DNA from 4 places in the Paenibacillus sp. T2-29 genome. Region 2 is predicted to be linked to each of the others. Evidence: predicted binding sites of a transcription regulator. Region 2 holds the regulator's gene; each other region holds the start of a gene.
The links. Region 2 encodes Rex, which represses fermentation and respiration genes when NADH is low (regulators of the CRP and FNR family bind a similar motif). Its sites were predicted from a motif close to TTGTGAAATATTTCACAA; they were not measured.
Positions count from the first base shown of each region.

Region 1 (4,587 bases), on a different contig from region 2:
CGCTCCCCAAGCCTCCTTACCGTCCAATGAGGCGTGATAGTCTGATCCCAACTGGCGTATAGGCATAAAATATTCCGGTGCCAGAATAAGCACCGCAAGCGCTGCCTCCAGTCCCACCGAACCACTAATCAGACGCAGCCCCAAGCCTACTGCTACAAAAGCGACCGACAGCATACTGAAAAAGTCGAGGGCAAATGAAGAAAGAAACGCTACCCGCAGCGTACACATCGTTGCCGTACGGTATTGGTCGCTGACCTTCCCTACGGTTTCCCCATGCGCCCGACTGCGTCCCAAAAACCTTAGTGTCTGTAGGCCACGCAACGAATCCGTGAAGTGATGTGATAATAGACGATAGGAACGCCACTGCTTGTCTGCCTGCTTTCGCGCCGCCAAGCCGAGTAAAATAAAGAAGCCCACCAAAATCGGCATCGTAGTCGTCAAAATCACACCTGAAATCATATCTAATGTGAAAACATACACAAGCACCAGTAAGGTTACAGCCATCATGTCTATCATACGAGGAATGGATATTTCCAAATAATTGCGAAACCGATCCATACCATCCAGCGCTAGCGTCACCAACTTGCCGCTTCCTTCCCGTGCGGCAAAACCCGGACCCCGCTCGAACAAACGCGCAAGCAGACGCTCCCGTAAGGAAGCGCCTGCTGCTTCGGCGAAACGACCGGCTGTCCGGCGTTGCAGCCAGATCATCGTATGCCTCACTGCAAAAGCCGCGAAAAACAATGCCAGCGACGGCCAAGCCATTACCAGCGGATTTTTATTAAACAAATCCGTTACAGCCTTTGCCAAAAAGATGGCTTGTGCAATTACCGCTGCTCCCTGGAGCAGGGAAAGGGCGGCCAGCAGCAGCATTACTGGCCGAATGCCCTTTAATTCAAACCAGGCTTTATCCATTAGTATTCCAGATGATCCTTCTCACTGAGACGCTTATGGAAAACAAAATAGCTCCACGCCTGATAAGCCAACACAAAGGGTAAAAGCGTTGCTGCAACAATCGTCATGGCTTTCAGTGTGTAATGACTGGAGCTTGCATTATATATCGTCAAATCAAAAGCACTGTTGATCGAGCTCACCATAAATCTTGGGAACAAGCCAACGAATAACGAAACGAAGCTTAGCAAAATGATGACACCTGTCATCCCGAAAGCCCACCCTTCGCGGCGCTGCCTCAGGAAATACCATGTCAGCACATAGGCGAGAATTCCCACCGCTACCGCAACATACATAAAGGGACCGCGACGTGCAAATAAATCCGTTGCAAAATAAGTCCATACCACCATACCAGCAAGTAGAATTCCCAAAACCGGAAGAAATTTGGACGCGATCACACGAGCACGATCTCTGACTTCACCAATCGTCCGCAGAGAAATGAACGTCAGCCCGTGCATGAGGCACATTCCGACCACTGTCAGTCCAATCCATACGGTGTATCCATTGAACACATCCAAAAATCCGGCTTTCAAATCCATGTTTTGCTGAATAGGTACACCTTTCACCAAAGCCGCAAAGGCCATACCAAACAGCATCGGCGGCAGGAAGCTGCCAATCAGAATGCAAGTATCCCACGTTCCTGTCCACCCTTTTCCTTCGGCCTTGCCACGGAACTCAAAGGAGACTCCTCGCAAGATCAAACCTAGCAAAATAAACACAAATACCAGATAATATCCGCTGAACATCGTTGCATAAAAATGCGGAAAGGCGGCAAACATCGCACCTGCTGCTGTAATCAGCCACACTTCGTTGGCATCCCAGAATGGACCAATCGTATTGATCATCAAACGTTTTTGTTGGTCATTACGCGGCACTAATCCTGTTGCCATCCCCACGCCAAAATCAAAGCCCTCTAAAAAAAAGAAGCCTGTAAACAACACTGCGATCAATAAGAACCATAAATCATTTAACGACAATGCTGTCACCTCCTTGAGCAAATGGATCATGAATGACTGTATGCTGATGCGGCTCAATATCTGGGCCTTTACGAGCGGTGCGAGCAAACAGGAATGCCAGTACACCCGTTAAAATGAGATACAGCGTCGTAAATGCAATCAGGGAGAACAGCACTTCTCCTGCTACAACGGTAGGTGAAACAGAATCTTTCGTTTGAAGCAAGCCAAACACAGTCCACGGCTGACGTCCCATTTCTGTCATGATCCAGCCTGCTGTATTCCCAATGAACGGGAGCGATATCCCCCACAGCATAAGGCGGAAGAACCAACGATGTGAGCCCTCCAATTTTTGTCGAAAACTCAGGTAAGCTCCGTACAGAGCAAGTGCAATCATGGCACATCCTGCCGCAATCATAATGCGGAAGCTCCAGAAGGTCGTACGGACAGGCGGAATATAATCACCTGGACCGTAGGTCTTTTCATACTGTGCTTGAAGTTCCTTCATACCAGGCACAGAGCCGGAAAACTTGCTATACGACAGAAAGCTCAGTGCAAACGGAACCTTAATCTCAAAGGTATTTTCCTGCTTATCAGGATCAATATTTGCAATAACCGTCCAAGGCGCCGGATCGCCGCTGTCTCCCCACAGAGCTTCACTGGCTGCCATCTTCATGGGCTGTGTTTTGATCAAATATTGAGCCTGTCCATGACCAAACAAAGGAATAGCAATGGCACAGATTAATGCAACAATAATGCTCAATTTAAAAGAAGGTTTAAAAAAGTCCATATTCTTTTTATGCATTAGCTTCCAAGCACTAATACCTGCTACGAGAAAAGCGCCGGTTGCAATGGCAGCAAAAATGGTGTGAGGATACTCCCACAAAAGCTGCTCGTTCGTTAACAAGGCAGCAAAATCCTGCATTTCTGCCCGGCCATTTACAACCCCATATCCTACGGGACGTTGCATGAATGAATTGGCAGCCAAAATCCACAAAGCCGAGAGCATCGTACCGATCGCTACTAGCCACATGCAAATTAAATGGACAGTTTTGGATAATCTTTCCCAGCCGAACACCCATAGACCGATAAAGGTCGATTCCAGGAAAAATGCGAGCAATGCTTCAATGGCTAGCGGCGTACCAAATACATCACCGACAAAACGGGAAAAGTCCGACCAATTCATTCCGAACTGGAACTCCTGCAAAATCCCGGTGACTACCCCTAGCGCAAAGTTAATCAGCAGAAATGTCCCCCAGAATTGAGCCATTTTTTTGTACAAATCCTTTTTCTTGATAACATACATAGTCTCCATAATTGCCACCAACAATGACAATCCAATGGAGATCGGCACATAAACAAAATGAAGAATCGTAGTGGTTGCAAACTGCAACCGTGCCAAATCCAATACGTCCATGATGCTGCTCCTCCCCTGTACTTCCCTTAACAATGATTTAATGTTTGTGATCTGAAGTCTTTTGTGTTTGTGATTATATTCACACTATTACATATGAAACCGTCACTTTTTTAGGAAATGACCCACTCAGCTAACTTGCCATGGTTGCCATAACCGGGCTTCAGATTATCCCCATTATATAGAATAAATTTAAATGAAATAGAATCAAAAATGTGAACATCGTGTCAAAGTTGTGTCATAACGATGGCGTTTTTATGAAAATGCCTTAAAATCCATAATGAATGTGACATTTTCTATTGATCCGTCCTTTTTCAACATATAAAAAAAGCCTCTCTTCATTCGAAGGACATACCTCCGACATCTGCAAGAGAGACTTCATAACGTTAAACCTAGGAAATCGATCAACAGCCATCTGTTCCTCCGTTTTTTTGGGTCTGATTACGGTAGGAGGAAGGTGACATACCAACATATTTTTTAAATTTACTATGAAAATAATCTGCATTCGCATATCCCACGCGGCCCGCCACTCGGTGCACCTTAATCCCCTGTGCAAGCAATTCCCTTGCTCGCTCAATCCTTACCTTATCCAGGTAGGCATTAAAGGCCTCGCCTGTATGACTTTTGAACAGTTTGCCCAAATACCCACTATTGTAATTGAACATATCCGCCAGTAACTCCAGTCGCAAATTTTCATCATAATGACCATGTATAAAGTCAATCATTTGCTTCATGATGATCTCCTTGCCACCCGTATCAGTCTGGCCAATCCACTGCAACACATGCTCGAGCGAGTGATCCACCAGCTCGCCCAATGTTGAATAAGCATATACATTGGTAATCAGGTTAGAGTGCTCCTCCAGCACGGTCCGGCTGTGTTCTTGTCCAGCTGCATACTTGTTCAGTGCCAGTGTGAATGTCTGAGCGAATGCCGCCTTGATTGCAGATTCTGTACGATAAATCTGTGGAAATTGGACTTCCATGTCCTTAATGACACGGGTCGCCACTTTACCATTAGCCATATCCAGCGCATAGTACAGCTTTTCTGCATAACGCATGGGGTCATCCGAGGCTCTATCAGACGCTTCATCCATTTCAGCATGGACTGTCTCCCATTCACGTAGGTCTCCAGGAAGCATGACTCTTTCTGCCCGGAACAAAAACGTACGCTCCAATAATCGTAACGCTTGTTCAAAAGATCTGGGGATATCGCTAAGAATGCCTACCGGAGCGCCAGCAGCCCCATAGATTTCATTTACCCAAGGCTTT
Region 1 covers NZ_JBREVE010000007.1:109,597-114,183, forward strand. The annotation lists gene cydD (thiol reductant ABC exporter subunit CydD) at 1-915, opposite strand, end outside; gene cydB (cytochrome d ubiquinol oxidase subunit II) at 915-1,928, opposite strand; gene ACU1JV_RS19320 (cytochrome ubiquinol oxidase subunit I) at 1,915-3,321, opposite strand; gene ACU1JV_RS19325 (response regulator) at 3,723-4,587, opposite strand, start outside.
Region 1: the regulator Rex is predicted to act here: its motif matches at 3,389-3,406, upstream of ACU1JV_RS19320 (cytochrome ubiquinol oxidase subunit I).

Region 2 (4,587 bases):
GGATTAAGCTCGAATGAAATTTGCGGTATTGGATTTTGAAACGACAGGCACCCAGTCCGCGGATGACATCATTCAAGTCGGACTTGCAATTATAGATCATGATCACAGCATTTCCCGTGTTTACGGCTCTTATGTAAACCCTGGCAGATCTATTCCACCTTTTATCACCGGATTGACCGGAATTACAGATGATGACGTCAAGGATGCACCTGCACTCGAAGAAATGATGATGGAGCTCGTGCCTATGCTGGACGATGTCGTACTGGTCGGTCATAATGTGGCGTTTGATTTCAATTTTTTGCAAAGCGCTTTGGACCGGTGTGGATATTTACCCTTTAGCGGTAGAATTTTGGATACGATGGATTTTCTGAAAATTATGTTTCCGTCGTTATCTTCTTATCAGTTGGGTTTTGTTTCCTCAGAGTTTGGGCTGGCGCATGACCGCCCTCATCAAGCAGACAGCGACGCGTTGGCTACGGCTGAGGTGTTTTTAAAGTGTCTGGGTGAGCTTCAGGCATTACCTCTGATAACGATACAGCGGCTCAGCGATTTGTTCGCAGAGGAAGACAGTGACCTGGGTTGGTTTCTTGACGGCATACGAGAAGAGAAAGAGCTAGACCCTATTCAGGATTTGGAGAAACATCAGTTTTTTCGTCAGCTTGCGCTTAAAGTGGAAGATTGGACCGAATTGGCTACTCCACGTAGAGAAGATGATCCGAATCCACTCTCAGGCGTTTCCTTTGAGGAGTATATGGATGATGTGCGGGACAATTTGCGTTCATCCTTGAGCCAATATGAGGAGCGCGAGGCGCAAACACAAATGATTGAGGGTGTAAATCAAGCCCTGAGTCAAGATAAGCACTTGTTGATCGAGGCGGGTACAGGAACAGGGAAGTCCCTAGGCTATTTGCTTCCGTCACTGTATCACAGTGTAAAATATGGGCAGAGGGTCACAGTAAGCACACATACCATTAATCTGCAGGAGCAATTGCGAGAGCGTGATATTCCGATGCTGACAAAAGTGATTCCGTTCCCGTTCCGGGCTGCCATTTTTAAGGGTCGGGGGCATTATTTGTGTCTGCGTAAGTTTGAACATAAAATAAACAGAAGAGACTTCGCGACACCAAAGGAAGACTTGATTACAGCGGCTCAAATGATTGTCTGGCTGACTCTGACAGAAACCGGTGATGATGAGGAACTAAACCTGAGCAACCGTGGAGGGGATTTTTGGGAAACAGTAGCTAGTGATTCCGAGTCCTGTCTTGGCCGTTCTTGCCCATGGTTCCGCAAATGCTACTATCATCGTGCACGTCATGAAGCAGGAACAGCGGATGTGGTTATAACGAATCACTCCAAGCTGTTCACCGACGTCAAAGCAAGTCACCAGCTATTGCCCAGCTATGAACATCTGGTCATTGATGAAGCACATCATCTAGAGGAAGTAGCCGGTAAGCACCTGGGCATGCATATGAAATATTTCACACTCGTGCATACGCTGACTCGATTGTTCAAGGACAGTAAGAACGGACAATTGCCTTCGTTACGTCAGCAGTTGGCAAAGTCGGGGCATGAGAAGTCGACGGAATGGGCCTCGACCATTGATCAGCTGTACCCACTCGTGTTAGAGGTTAAGGAAACTTGGGACCTGCTAAGCGATAAGCTGTTTGGTATGTTGCCAGAGCGGTCTGATGCCACACCGGGTGAAACGGGACAATTTTCTTCGCGTCTCAAACCGTCGGCCAAGCCTGCAAAGTGGGATCAAGCGGCGGCGTTGGAAAATCAGCTTTATGTAACGTTGAGTGAAATTTTGCGCAAGGGCGACAAGCTGATGCTGGATGTCAAGGAAGAACACGACGATTATGCGGCGGATAGTCTCATTACAGATATCACGGGTCTGCTTAAGGATTTGGCGGGGATTAGGGAAAATTTGCGCTTCTTTATACGACTCGATGATGAAACAACCGTATATTGGCTCGAAGCGAGTGGGCAATTCCGTAGTAAATCATTGCAATTTTATGCAGTGCCCGTCGATGTGAGCCGCCAGTTGAAAGAAATGTTTTTTGACAAAAAAAGAAGTATTATTTTGACATCTGCTACTTTATCGGTAGATAAGTCGTTTCAGTACATGACCGATCAACTCGGCTTGCAGGAGGCCGCGGATCAAGGACGATTAATGACGTCACAGCTCCCATCACCTTTTAATTACAGGGATCAGGTGTTGCTGGTCATTCCGCGAGACTTTCCGAGTGTGAAGGGCAGTGTAGGGGATGCACATTTTGTAGAGATGCTCGTTAGCTCTCTAGGAGCGACTGCCCAGGCGACGCGGGGGAGAATGCTTGTTCTGTTTACTTCCTATCGGATGCTCCGGCAAGTGTATGAGCCACTTAAAGAGGCGTTAGCATCCAGCGATATTACCGTGTTAGGACAAGGTGTAGACAGTGGGAGTCGGAGCAAGCTAACCCGTCGTTTTCAGGAAGCCAAGGCTTCTGTATTGCTGGGAACCAGCAGCTTCTGGGAAGGCGTCGATATTCCAGGGAAGGCTTTGACTTGTCTGGCCATCGTTCGCTTGCCGTTTCAACCGCCCAATCACCCGTTACTGGAGGCAAAAAGCGAGCTGCTCCAGCAGCAGAAGAAGAACCCATTTATGAAGCTGTCTGTACCACAAGCAGTTATTCGCTTCAAACAGGGATTTGGGCGATTGGTACGTACAGCGAGCGACCACGGAGTCGTTATCGTTTACGATACGCGTGTGATCGAATCCTATTATGGAAAGCACTTTTTGTACTCGTTACCGGGACCAAAAATGGAGCATATGCCATCGGAGCAAATGGTGCCCCGCATCGCCGAATGGCTCCAATCCGCCCCGGAGACAGAGGCACAACGGACGGACACCTAAAGTCCGTTACAATTAGGGGGAGCAAGTATGAAATCAGATAAAATTTCAGAGGCTGTCGTACGGAGATTACCCGTATATTTACGTTATCTGAATGCACTGCACAAACGGGAGGTGGCTACGGTTTCTTCTCAAGAGCTGGGACAGAGGTTAGATTTGAATCCGGCCCAAATTCGTAAAGATCTTGCCTATTTTGGCGATTTTGGTCGGAAGGGTATCGGTTACGATGTTTCTTATCTAATTGAGAAAATACGCCATATTCTGAAAATCGACCAGCAAATTAATGTAGTATTGGTCGGAGCGGGTAATCTGGGTCAAGCCCTATCAAACTATAACGCTTATTTAAAAGACAATATGAAGATTGTGGCGGTATTTGATGCGTTCCCGGATAAGGTTGGGGCCAGAATCAATACCTTAGTCGTTCAGCCGATGGATGAATTGGAAGCGACTGTGAAAGAAAAAAATATCCGAATCGGGATTATTACTGTACCTGATTTTGAGGCACAACACGTAGCTGATAGGCTCATTGAGAGTGGAATTGGAGCGATTTTAAACTTTGCACCTATCATTCTCAAGGCACCGGCTAACATTCGGATACATGCCACAGACTTTACAACTGACTTGCTTAGCCTCGCTTATTATCTGGAGGACGGAAAGGAAGAAGCACAATATGACAGTGAATAAATGGATGATTAAAAACGGTTCTTTTGCCGTGAATGGAACTGAAGCTGGGGTAATCCATGGTTTTATGATTGTGGAGGATAGCCGTATTACTTACATTGGCGAGACTCTGCCTGCGGGTGAGGAAGAGACAGAAGCAATCGATGGTAACGGGTTATTGTTTTTGCCTGGTCTGATTAATACTCATGGTCATGCGGCGATGTCTCTGCTGCGAGGGTATGGAGATGACTTGGCACTTCAAGTGTGGCTTCAGGAAAAAATGTGGCCTATGGAAGCCAAGTTTACATCTACGGATGTTTACTGGGGAACATCCTTGTCAGTGCTGGAAATGCTGAAAGGTGGAACCACAACTTTCCTGGATATGTACGATCATATGGATGAGGTGGCACGTGTAGCTGAAGAGTCGGGCATCCGTGCAAGTTTGATGCGTGGAGCCATTGGACTCTGTTCAGAAGAAGAACAGCGGATCAAGCTGGCTGAGGCCGTGACTTTTGCCCGTAACTGGCATGGAAAAGCAGACGGACGTATCACAACGATGATGTCTCCGCATGCCCCATACACATGCCCGCCAGCGTTTATTGAGAAATTTGTTCAAGCAGCACATGATCTCGATTTACCATTGCATACGCACATGTCCGAGACGATCGCCGAAGTTGAGCAAAACGTACGCGACTACGGTTTGCGTCCAGTTGCACACTTAGATAAGCTTGGCTTTTTCTCCCGCCCTTCACTTGTTGCCCACGGCGTACACTTGAACGACGAAGAGATAGCTTTATTAGCGGAACGAGGTGTGGCGGTTTCACATAATCCAGGCAGCAACTTGAAGCTGGCAAGTGGTGTAGCTAGAGTGCCTGAATTGCTGCGTGCAGGAGTTACTGTTTCTCTTGGAACAGACGGTCCTGCCAGCAATAATAACCTGGATATGTTCGAGGAAATGCGTCTGGCGGCACTCATTCACAAGGGAGTATCTGGCGACCCAACAGCAGTTCCTGCAAATGAAGCACTGCGTCTGG
Region 2 covers NZ_JBREVE010000001.1:298,059-302,645, reverse strand. The annotation lists gene dinG (ATP-dependent DNA helicase DinG) at 14-2,896, shown strand; gene ACU1JV_RS01800 (redox-sensing transcriptional repressor Rex) at 2,924-3,577, shown strand; gene ACU1JV_RS01795 (amidohydrolase) at 3,564-4,587, shown strand, end outside.

Region 3 (4,587 bases), on a different contig from region 2:
CAGAGACATAGGAGCCCGGATGTACAGATCCTTCCAATCGCTTAGGCGCATAGGGGAAAAGGGAGTTACATATGGTACACCAAAGCTTTTCAACTTCGTTAGATGGATACAAATTAACAGAAAGAACAATATGGTTCCAAACATGCCCAGCATTGCTGCAAAGAACATTCCGACAAAACGCAAAAGGCGCAGGGTAATGCCCGCACTATATGTTGGTATCGAAAACGATGAAATGGCAGTAACTGCAACTACAATCACAAGGAAGGGACTAACGATGCCCGCATTGACAGCAGCATCACCGATGACCAAGCCTCCCACAATGCCCATCGCAGGGCCAATGGGTTTGGGCAGGCGAATGCCGGCCTCTCGTAGAATTTCGATAGAGATTTCCAAAATCATGACCTCTATAACGGATGGGAAAGGGACGCCTTGACGGGTTCCGATAATGCTAATGACCAGCTTGGTTGGAATTAAACCGGGATGAAACGATATAAAAGAAATGTACAGAGCAGGCCCCATAAGCGCTATAAAAGCCCCGCTAAACCGTAGCAGACGTAATAGTGTCCCCGGAATCCATCGCTCATAATAGTCCTCGGGAGATTGAAGCAGCATACTGAAGGTCACCGGGACAATAAGTGCAAAGGGAGTACCATCCAGTAAGATCGCTATTCTTCCCTCCAACAAAGCATTAATAACACGGTCAGGACGCTCTGTATTATGAGCCTGTTGGAATGGACTTAAATAATTGTCTTCGATGAGTTGTTCCACATACCCGGATTCAGGTAAAAAATCCATGTCTATTTTTGATATTCTGCGGCTTACTTCTTCAAGAAGGTCTGGATTCACAATATCCTTTATATACGCGATAACCAGATCCTTTTTGATTCTGCTGCCCACTTGGAATTTCTTCAATTCCAAACTTTTATTTAAACCCTGGCGCCGAAGCATCGAAGTGTTTTCACTCAATACTTCCGTAAAACCGATTCTGGGACCCCGAAGCAATGCTTCAGAGGTTGGCTCATTGACGGAGCGAATAGCGCCATTAGGCGGACCCACCAGTAGCGCTTCCTTCATTCCTTCAATTAATAGGGCGGTATGACCTAAAAGGATGAACTCGTACAATTCCTCCATACGGGTAACTTCACTAATTTGCGTAAGTGGCATCAGGCTTTCTTTTATAAAAGAGTTACTTATACCTTCCGGTTGTTCCTGCTGATCCTGACCCTGCTGCTGGCCTTCAAACATCAAGACCTCCAATACCTGCTTGCTCATAAGTTTTTCATCCTGCATACCTTCTATGAAGACTAACACGGACCGAGCATGAAATTTCTTCACCACAAACTCACGAAAATGCACATCACTATTTTCGCCAATAGCTTCACGAATTGCCTGTAAGTCGGAATCATAATTTCCTGTAATTTTAGAGCTCGGTTCATGCTGCTGATCCATGTGACCTTCGTTATGTTTATTAGAGAGCGGATGACTGCCAGAGTGTTTGGATTTGGCTCCCTTACTGCCGACAAATGAATAAATCGAGGTGTTTATATAATAAATTCCTAAAGGAATAATCAACGCTAGGCCAGCTTGAAAGAGTGTACTCCAGCTAGGAAGATAAGAAATGATTTTAGACCACATGCTGATTACCTCCAAACAATTCAATTCGTTTTCCCATAAGATACAAGTTGTTCATAAAGTATTCCTTATAACGGTTGTATTTACGCATGAATTGGAAAGATTCTTTCGATGACACTGCTATGATTTCCGGTCCTTACCTTAATCCCTTGAAATAGAATAGGGAAATCCCTAAATATTCATAATTTTAACTACATTGTGATCGAAATCACATATAGACCTATCTGCTGTATTAGAATAGAAGCATAAACAATATTCATTAGAAACGTAGAGATGTCGTCGGATAGGAAGTAGCGTCGAATGAATGGAGGAACCGGTATATGATAAACAGTAAAAAGAAGCTTGTGGTTATAGGGAACGGGATGGCTGGTATCAATACGGTCGAACAAATTTTAAAATTAACAGATAAATATGAAATTACAGTCCTGGGAAGTGAGCCGCATCCGAACTATAACAGGATCATGCTCTCTTATGTGTTGGAAGGTAGTAAAACAATAGATGATATCATACTGAACGATTTGCAATGGTATGTGGATCAAGGGATTACTTTATATACAGGAAAAATGGTTAAAAGTATCGACGGTGAGCACAAGAAGATTCTCACCGAAGACGGACTGGAAATTGATTACGATGTGGCTTTGGTGGCTACTGGTTCACAATCGTTTATTCTGCCTATTCCGGGTAAAGAATTACCGGGAGTTATTGGTTTCCGAGATATCGCCGATTGCTCGGCCATGCTGGAAGCAGCGAAGACCTATAAAAAGGCCGCTGTCATTGGCGGAGGTCTATTGGGGCTGGAGGCAGCTAAAGGCCTGGTCAACCTCGGGATGGATGTTACGGTCGTTCATCTAATGGAAGATTTGATGGAACGTCAGTTAGACCGGGAAGCCTCTGCGATGTTGAAAGCAGAACTGGAACGTCAGGGAATCAAGTTTGCTATGCAAATGCAAACTGCGGAAGTGTACGGTCAAGATCGGGTACAAGGACTGCGCTTCTCGGATGGAAGCGAGCTGGAAGCAGATTTGGTTGTAATGGCCGTCGGGATTAAACCTAATATCCAGGTAGCTAAAGAAAGTGGTATGGAAACGAACCGCGGGATTGTGGTCGATGATTTCATGAGAACCTCCATGCCGGATGTATACGCTGTAGGGGAATGTGTTGAGCACCGTGGAATCTGCTACGGTCTGGTAGCTCCGCTGTTTGAACAGGGAAGTGTGATTGCCAAGCATTTGGCAGGCGTGGATACTGAAGGCTATGCAGGATCGGTAGTTTCCACCAAGCTTAAAATTTCAGGGGTAGATGTTTTCTCAGCTGGCGAATTCATAACCCAACCTGAACATACGGCGATTGTAGCGAAGGATGAGTGGAAGCGAACATACAAAAAGGTACTGCTTCGTGAAAATAAAATTGTTGGTACTGTACTGTTTGGCGATGTGAGTGAATCTGCTAGTCTGCAAAAATATGTGCGTCAGCAAACGGAAATGACAGATGAGATCTATGGACAGATCATGGGTACTGGATGCGGCAATCACGGGGTGAAAACGTCATCCGTTGAAACCATGGCGGACGATGAAATTGTCTGCGGTTGTAACGGTGTGACTAAAAAGGCAATTGTGGAAGCAATCAATGAAAATGGACTAACCACCGTTGATGAAATTAAGGCATGTACCGGAGCTACGCGTTCTTGCGGAGGATGTAAGCCCGTTGTTGAGCAAATTTTGCAATATGTTCTTGGAGACAGCTTCAAAACATCAGCCAAGCAGGGAATATGTGGTTGCACAACCTTGAGCCGGGACGAGATTGTGGAAGCGATCAAAACCAAAGGGCTGACCACTACGCGTGAAGTGATGAATGTACTCGGCTGGCATAATGATGAAGGATGTTCCAAATGCCGTCCGGCGCTGAATTATTACTTGGGTATGATTAACCCTGATACCTATGAAAATGAGGGAGATTCCCGGTTTGTAAATGAGCGATTGCACGCGAACATTCAAAAGGATGGAACGTTTACAGTGGTGCCAAGAATGTACGGCGGGGTAACGACTCCAGAAGATTTGAAGAAAATAGCTGATGTATCGCTTAAATACAACGTTAAAGTTGTAAAAGTAACTGGGGGACAACGGCTGGATTTGATTGGTGTCCGTAAAGAAGATCTGCCTAAAGTGTGGGAAGAACTTGATATGCCTTCGGGATATGCGTACGCGAAGTCGCTTCGTACGGTGAAAACCTGTGTTGGATCGCAATTTTGCCGTTTTGGTACACAGGACTCGATGGGCATGGGAGAAGTGCTGGAACGGAAATTCGAACGATTGGATTTCCCAGCAAAATTCAAATTAGCGGTTAATGGTTGTCCACGCAACTGTGCGGAATCATGTACGAAAGATATCGGAATCGTAGGCAACGATGGGGGCTGGGAGATCTTTATCGGTGGAAACGGTGGTATTAAAGCACGGTTGGCTGATTCACTCTGTAAAGTAAAAACCGACGCTGAACTGATTGATATTGTAGGAGCCGTGATGCAATTCTACCGGGAAACAGGGCAATACCTGGAACGTACTTCCGAGTGGGTGGAACGGATCGGTCTGGAAGAGATTCAGAAGGCTGTCGTTAACGATACAGCTAATCGACAAGCTTTAGTAGAACGCGTTGAATTTGCATTACAACAGGTCGAAGACCCATGGAAAAAAATCATCCATGATGAGGATACACGCAAGAATCTATTTGAGGCTGTCACTCCGTCTATTGTGTAAAATTGCATCTAAAAATGCCTGAGGAAGGAAGCGAGCAAGCAAATGATCAAGAATGCCGAATGGCTTGTTGTCGGTCATAGCAAGGATTTTCCGATCAGAATAGGACGCACTATCCACGTCAAAGGTGCTGAAATTGCTGTTTTCCGCACTTCGGAGAATAAGCTGTATGCTGTTGAAAATAGTAATCCTCACCCTAAGGGGGGTC
Region 3 covers NZ_JBREVE010000012.1:13,748-18,334, forward strand. The annotation lists gene ACU1JV_RS24110 (spore germination protein) at 1-1,635, opposite strand, end outside; gene nirB (nitrite reductase large subunit NirB) at 1,953-4,382, shown strand; gene nirD (nitrite reductase small subunit NirD) at 4,425-4,587, shown strand, end outside.
Region 3: the regulator Rex is predicted to act here: its motif matches at 1,829-1,846, upstream of nirB (nitrite reductase large subunit NirB).

Region 4 (4,587 bases), on a different contig from region 2:
ATGGAGCATGGGTGGTTTTGCGGCATATATATCCTGATGCGGACATACCGGTTGTACCCTTATCCATTGATTCACGGCGCGATCCTCAGGAGCAATATGAGATTGGACGGATGCTGGCGCCACTGCGTGAACAAGGGATTTTGATCCTTGGTAGTGGAGGCTTGGTCCACAACTTGCGTACACTCAAGCAGACGAGTGAGCCAGCCGATTGGGCCGTTCAATATGATGACTGGATCGCACAGCAGCTTCAAGACTGGAATTTGCGTCATCTATTCCAATATGACAAGAAGGCTCCATATGCCAAGCAGGCGGTCCCTTCGTATGGAATAGAGCACTTTTCGCCTTTGTTTTACGTGATGGGGGCTGCCGATCATGATCGCTCCGCGCGTAAGCTTTTTCAGTCGTATGTCCTTGGCTCATTGAGCCTCAATTGTTGGGCTTTTGGTCAAGAAAATGATCTGTAAATGTAAGAAAAAGAACTTCCGAAACCACATGGTGTGTGGGGTTGGAAGTTCTTTTGGTGTGTTCTTCTGTGATTAATTAGCAGGCACGTTCTTTTTTAGCCAGGCGGATACTTGCGGAGTTCGCTTATCTTCATTTTGATCCAATAGTGTCATAAATGCCTTCAGCTTTTGAATGTAGGTACTCTTCGAATCCCTGTTGCGTTGAACGACGAGCTGATACCCTTTTTTGGCATTGGGGCGAATCTTCCCGGTGTCATCATCGAATAGTGGTGTATTGTTCGTACCATAAAAAGTATAGAAGAAATAGAGATCATGTAATGATTTCACTGCCTGTGTACGATTGGAATGTGGATATTGGGTTATAAATGACTCTTGCGCCAGCGCCCTTCCGGCTAACTGTTGATAACCGATGTGTAATGCCGCATCCTTGGTAGCCGGCTGTCCAGATTCCGTCGCCATGATGTCAATATAGCTGCGGATATCTGCGGTAATGTCATTTCCGAATACTTTATATTTTTCATAGTTGATGACTGGGTAAAACATGCCTTCTGCGGTTTCAAGTTTGTAGCCGGCATCTCCGGGTTGAGTGAGTAATTTTTTCAGTTTTGCATCGTTTGTCCGACTGATTACATTAGTGAACGAATCACCGGGTTTATAGACTTGATTAATCTTAGTTTGAACAGAGGTCGGATATAAGGTCTGTGCATATGAATCCAATTGCTGTTTCTGTGCATTTTCCAAATGTAGCACTAGGATGGTAGCTTGAGAGGCAGGAATGGATTGGATATGTTTTTGCAAATAAGTGAATGCCTGAGGTAGCTTACCTGGTTGGCGAAGTAGCTGCTCGAAGGTTTTGGAAATATGTTGTACACCTTCTGCTTGAGATATTGTAGTAGATGTCGCTGCTTTGGCTGATGTCGTAGATCCCAATCCGATCGTCTGTACTGTGAAAGTTACTGCTGCGAGCATGAGATAGGCTTTGGTGATTTTTTCCATGGTATAACCCTCCATTAGGTTCTTTGATGTAACTGTAGTGTACAAGGTAAATGTATCGTGAACATTCCATGTTGTATCCAACTTGTAAACGTTTGGGGAGAAGATGAACCCGAAAAAGGAGTCTCCAAGTCAGGATGGACTTGAGGACTCCTTTGTTCACTTAAATAGAGGAGGGTGCAGCATAGCCACACATTAAAGAGAAGCAGCATGGCTGAACAAAAAAACAACCATTTTCCAGAGGATAACGGTTGTTTTTTGGATAGTTAAGCTATTTTTCGATTGGGGTCCGTTTGATAAGTGTCTTTATTTTTACCAAACAGTCCACGCAGGAAGGGCAGTACCCAACGGTCAAAGCCGATTCTTCCGGCATTTGCACCAGCAACGATAAGGAAGATTTCAACCAGCAGGTAGATTGCATTGGTGCTTACTGTACCCGAGAACAAGAACGAGAAGTTCATAACCATAGCCATCAAAGTAGCCAGTGTAGTCAATGTACCAAGCAGCAGGCCAACCCCGACTAAGAACTCACCCAATGGGATCAGTACGTTGAACAAACCGACATTCGGCAGGGCAAAGGCTTCAAGGAACGATCCCCACCAGCCTTGTACAGCGGGGTGATCTCCGCCTGTTTTAGCAATGGCCCCCGAAATAAATCCACCTGCATCGAATCCGCCAGTCAGCTTCTCAAGTCCGTGGGTCATCCATTCATAACCTAGATAAACCCGTACTACAGTCAGCAGCCACATTGCTACTTTGTTCTCACGTAACCAGTTGTTAAACATTCAAATCACTCCTCTTTCTTAATCTATAATGATGGGTTGTATTTCAATTTGTTTGGGATGATCATCTTTGCTACACCTTTATTGTATTAGGTTCAGTTACAGATATTTGTGATAAAAATCACAAAGTTCGAATATTTTTTAAATTTTAATGTCTTTAGATAAGTATTCTATAGAGAGGCCATGCTTCAATCAAGACAAAAACAGGAAGAAAAGCTTATAATGAGAAAAATAAACGAAGTGGAGGGATGAACTTGTCCGGGCCCATTTCTCAGCGAAATCATTGGTTGCGTGTGATGGCCTCAGCTCTGTTATGCATGACAATGATATCTTGTTCTGCTTTGTCCAATACGGGTGAATCTGAATCCGTTCCCCAACCGAACCAGCAAGAAACAGAGAAGAAGGTGCTTGAACCGCCTAAGGAGCCATCTGTTCCGGCATTTACAGCTCCGCTTACCGGGCTTCCGGTGGAGCAGCCTGTTTTGGAGCGGCCACTGGCTGTCATGATTAACAATGCCCCGGCTGCGCGTCCACAGGCAGGGCTTAGCGAGGCAGATATGGTATATGAGATTCTTGCAGAAGGCGGAATTACCCGTTTGGTAGCTTTTTTCCAAAGTCATGGTGGAGATGTGAAGATCGGTCCGGTCCGCAGTATTCGGCCATATTTGATTGAACTGGGCGAAACCTATGGTGCGTTGCCGATACATGCAGGGGGAAGTACAGATGCCTATGCGATTTTACAGCAGCAGCGGAAGGAACATCTGGATGAGATTTCAAATGGAGGGGCTTATTTTTGGCGAAGCAAAGACCGTCGTCCACCACATAATTTATACACAGATGTGAGCAGGCTACGTAAAGGAAGCGAAAGCAAAGGATATACCAAGCAGACGGAAGTTCCAGTGTATCCTTATCTCAAAACCGGCGAAACTCCAGTTATGGTGGACGAGAGTGCCGCATCTGTGCACATCCGGTTTTTGCTGAAAAGCTATCGCGTATCTTATACCTATGATCGAGCCGATCAACGATATAAACGTTTTGTGAACGAAAAGTCACATCTAGATCAAAATAATAACCAACAGCTCTCAGCGGCTAATGTTATTGTGATGAGCACGAGGCATCGAACGCTGGATGATGTAGGCAGACTAAGCGTTGAACTGGACGGTAGCGGAGAGGCCATGGTGTTTCAACAAGGACAGTTAATACGTGCTGAATGGCAGCATACATCTGGCGATGCGATTCGGTTTATGAAAAATGGGGTTGAAATCCCGTTAACACCAGGTACATCCTATATACATGTAGTACCTGCAGATACTTCACTAACGGAACATGTAACGTTTGAAGCGAATTAGAAAACGTAATACACCTATTTAGGAAAAAATTGTCGGATAATGACTCTCTATGTCGGGCATTGTATACGTATATCTAGAAATTTGCTTTTACAAACATTACAAAAACATTGATGAGTGTGATAAGATAGCAAAGGTTGTCTATTGCAGTCGAAACAGGTTGCGGATATTTTCGTAAAGGGGTAATCGTTATGAGATTGAAGAAAAAGGATATATTCTTCGAGACGTTGGAAAATATGGCAGATACGATCGTGCAAGCAGCCGATTATTTTGCCCAACATACTTCAAATTTACAAGATGTGACTTTGTTTACCAATGAGATGAAGAAGTATGAAAATAAGTGTGATGATTACACACACACGATTATTACTGAGTTGAACAAGACCTTCATTACGCCGCTGGAACGCGACGACATCATGGAACTGACAACGACCATGGATGATGTGCTGGACGGTCTTGAAGCGACAGCCTCTCGTTTTTATATGTACAACATTACAGAGCCGGACGAGTATATTGTGCAGTTCGCTGATATTTTGCGTCAATCAGCTTACGAAATTCAGAAGGCTGTACATTTGCTTTCACAGAAAAAATTATTGGCTATTCGTGAATACACCATTCGCCTAAATGATTTGGAAAATCAGGGGGATGAATTATTGCGTATTTGCATCAAAAACCTGTTTGCAACTGTAACTGATCCTATTGAACTGATTAAACGTAAAGAATTGTACGAACGCCTTGAAACGACAACGGATTCATGCGAGGATGTTGCAAATATGCTGGAATCCATCATTATGCGTAACTCGTAAGGGAGTCCTTTTACATGGATACAAGTTTACTGGTACTAGGTATTGTTATTTTTCTTGCTCTGGCATTTGATTTTATTAATGGATTTCATGATACGGCGAACGCGATTGCTACTTCGGTCTCGACCCGTGCATTGACGCCGCGACGTGCGATTATTATGGCTGCGGTTATGAACTTTCTCGGAGCTATCTTGTTTAC
Region 4 covers NZ_JBREVE010000002.1:802,554-807,140, reverse strand. The annotation lists gene ACU1JV_RS09225 (dioxygenase family protein) at 1-464, shown strand, start outside; gene ACU1JV_RS09220 (hypothetical protein) at 537-1,460, opposite strand; gene ACU1JV_RS09215 (DoxX family membrane protein) at 1,724-2,242, opposite strand; gene ACU1JV_RS09210 (DUF3048 domain-containing protein) at 2,494-3,588, shown strand; gene ACU1JV_RS09205 (DUF47 domain-containing protein) at 3,777-4,391, shown strand; gene ACU1JV_RS09200 (inorganic phosphate transporter) at 4,406-4,587, shown strand, end outside.
Region 4: the regulator Rex is predicted to act here: its motif matches at 2,349-2,366, upstream of ACU1JV_RS09215 (DoxX family membrane protein).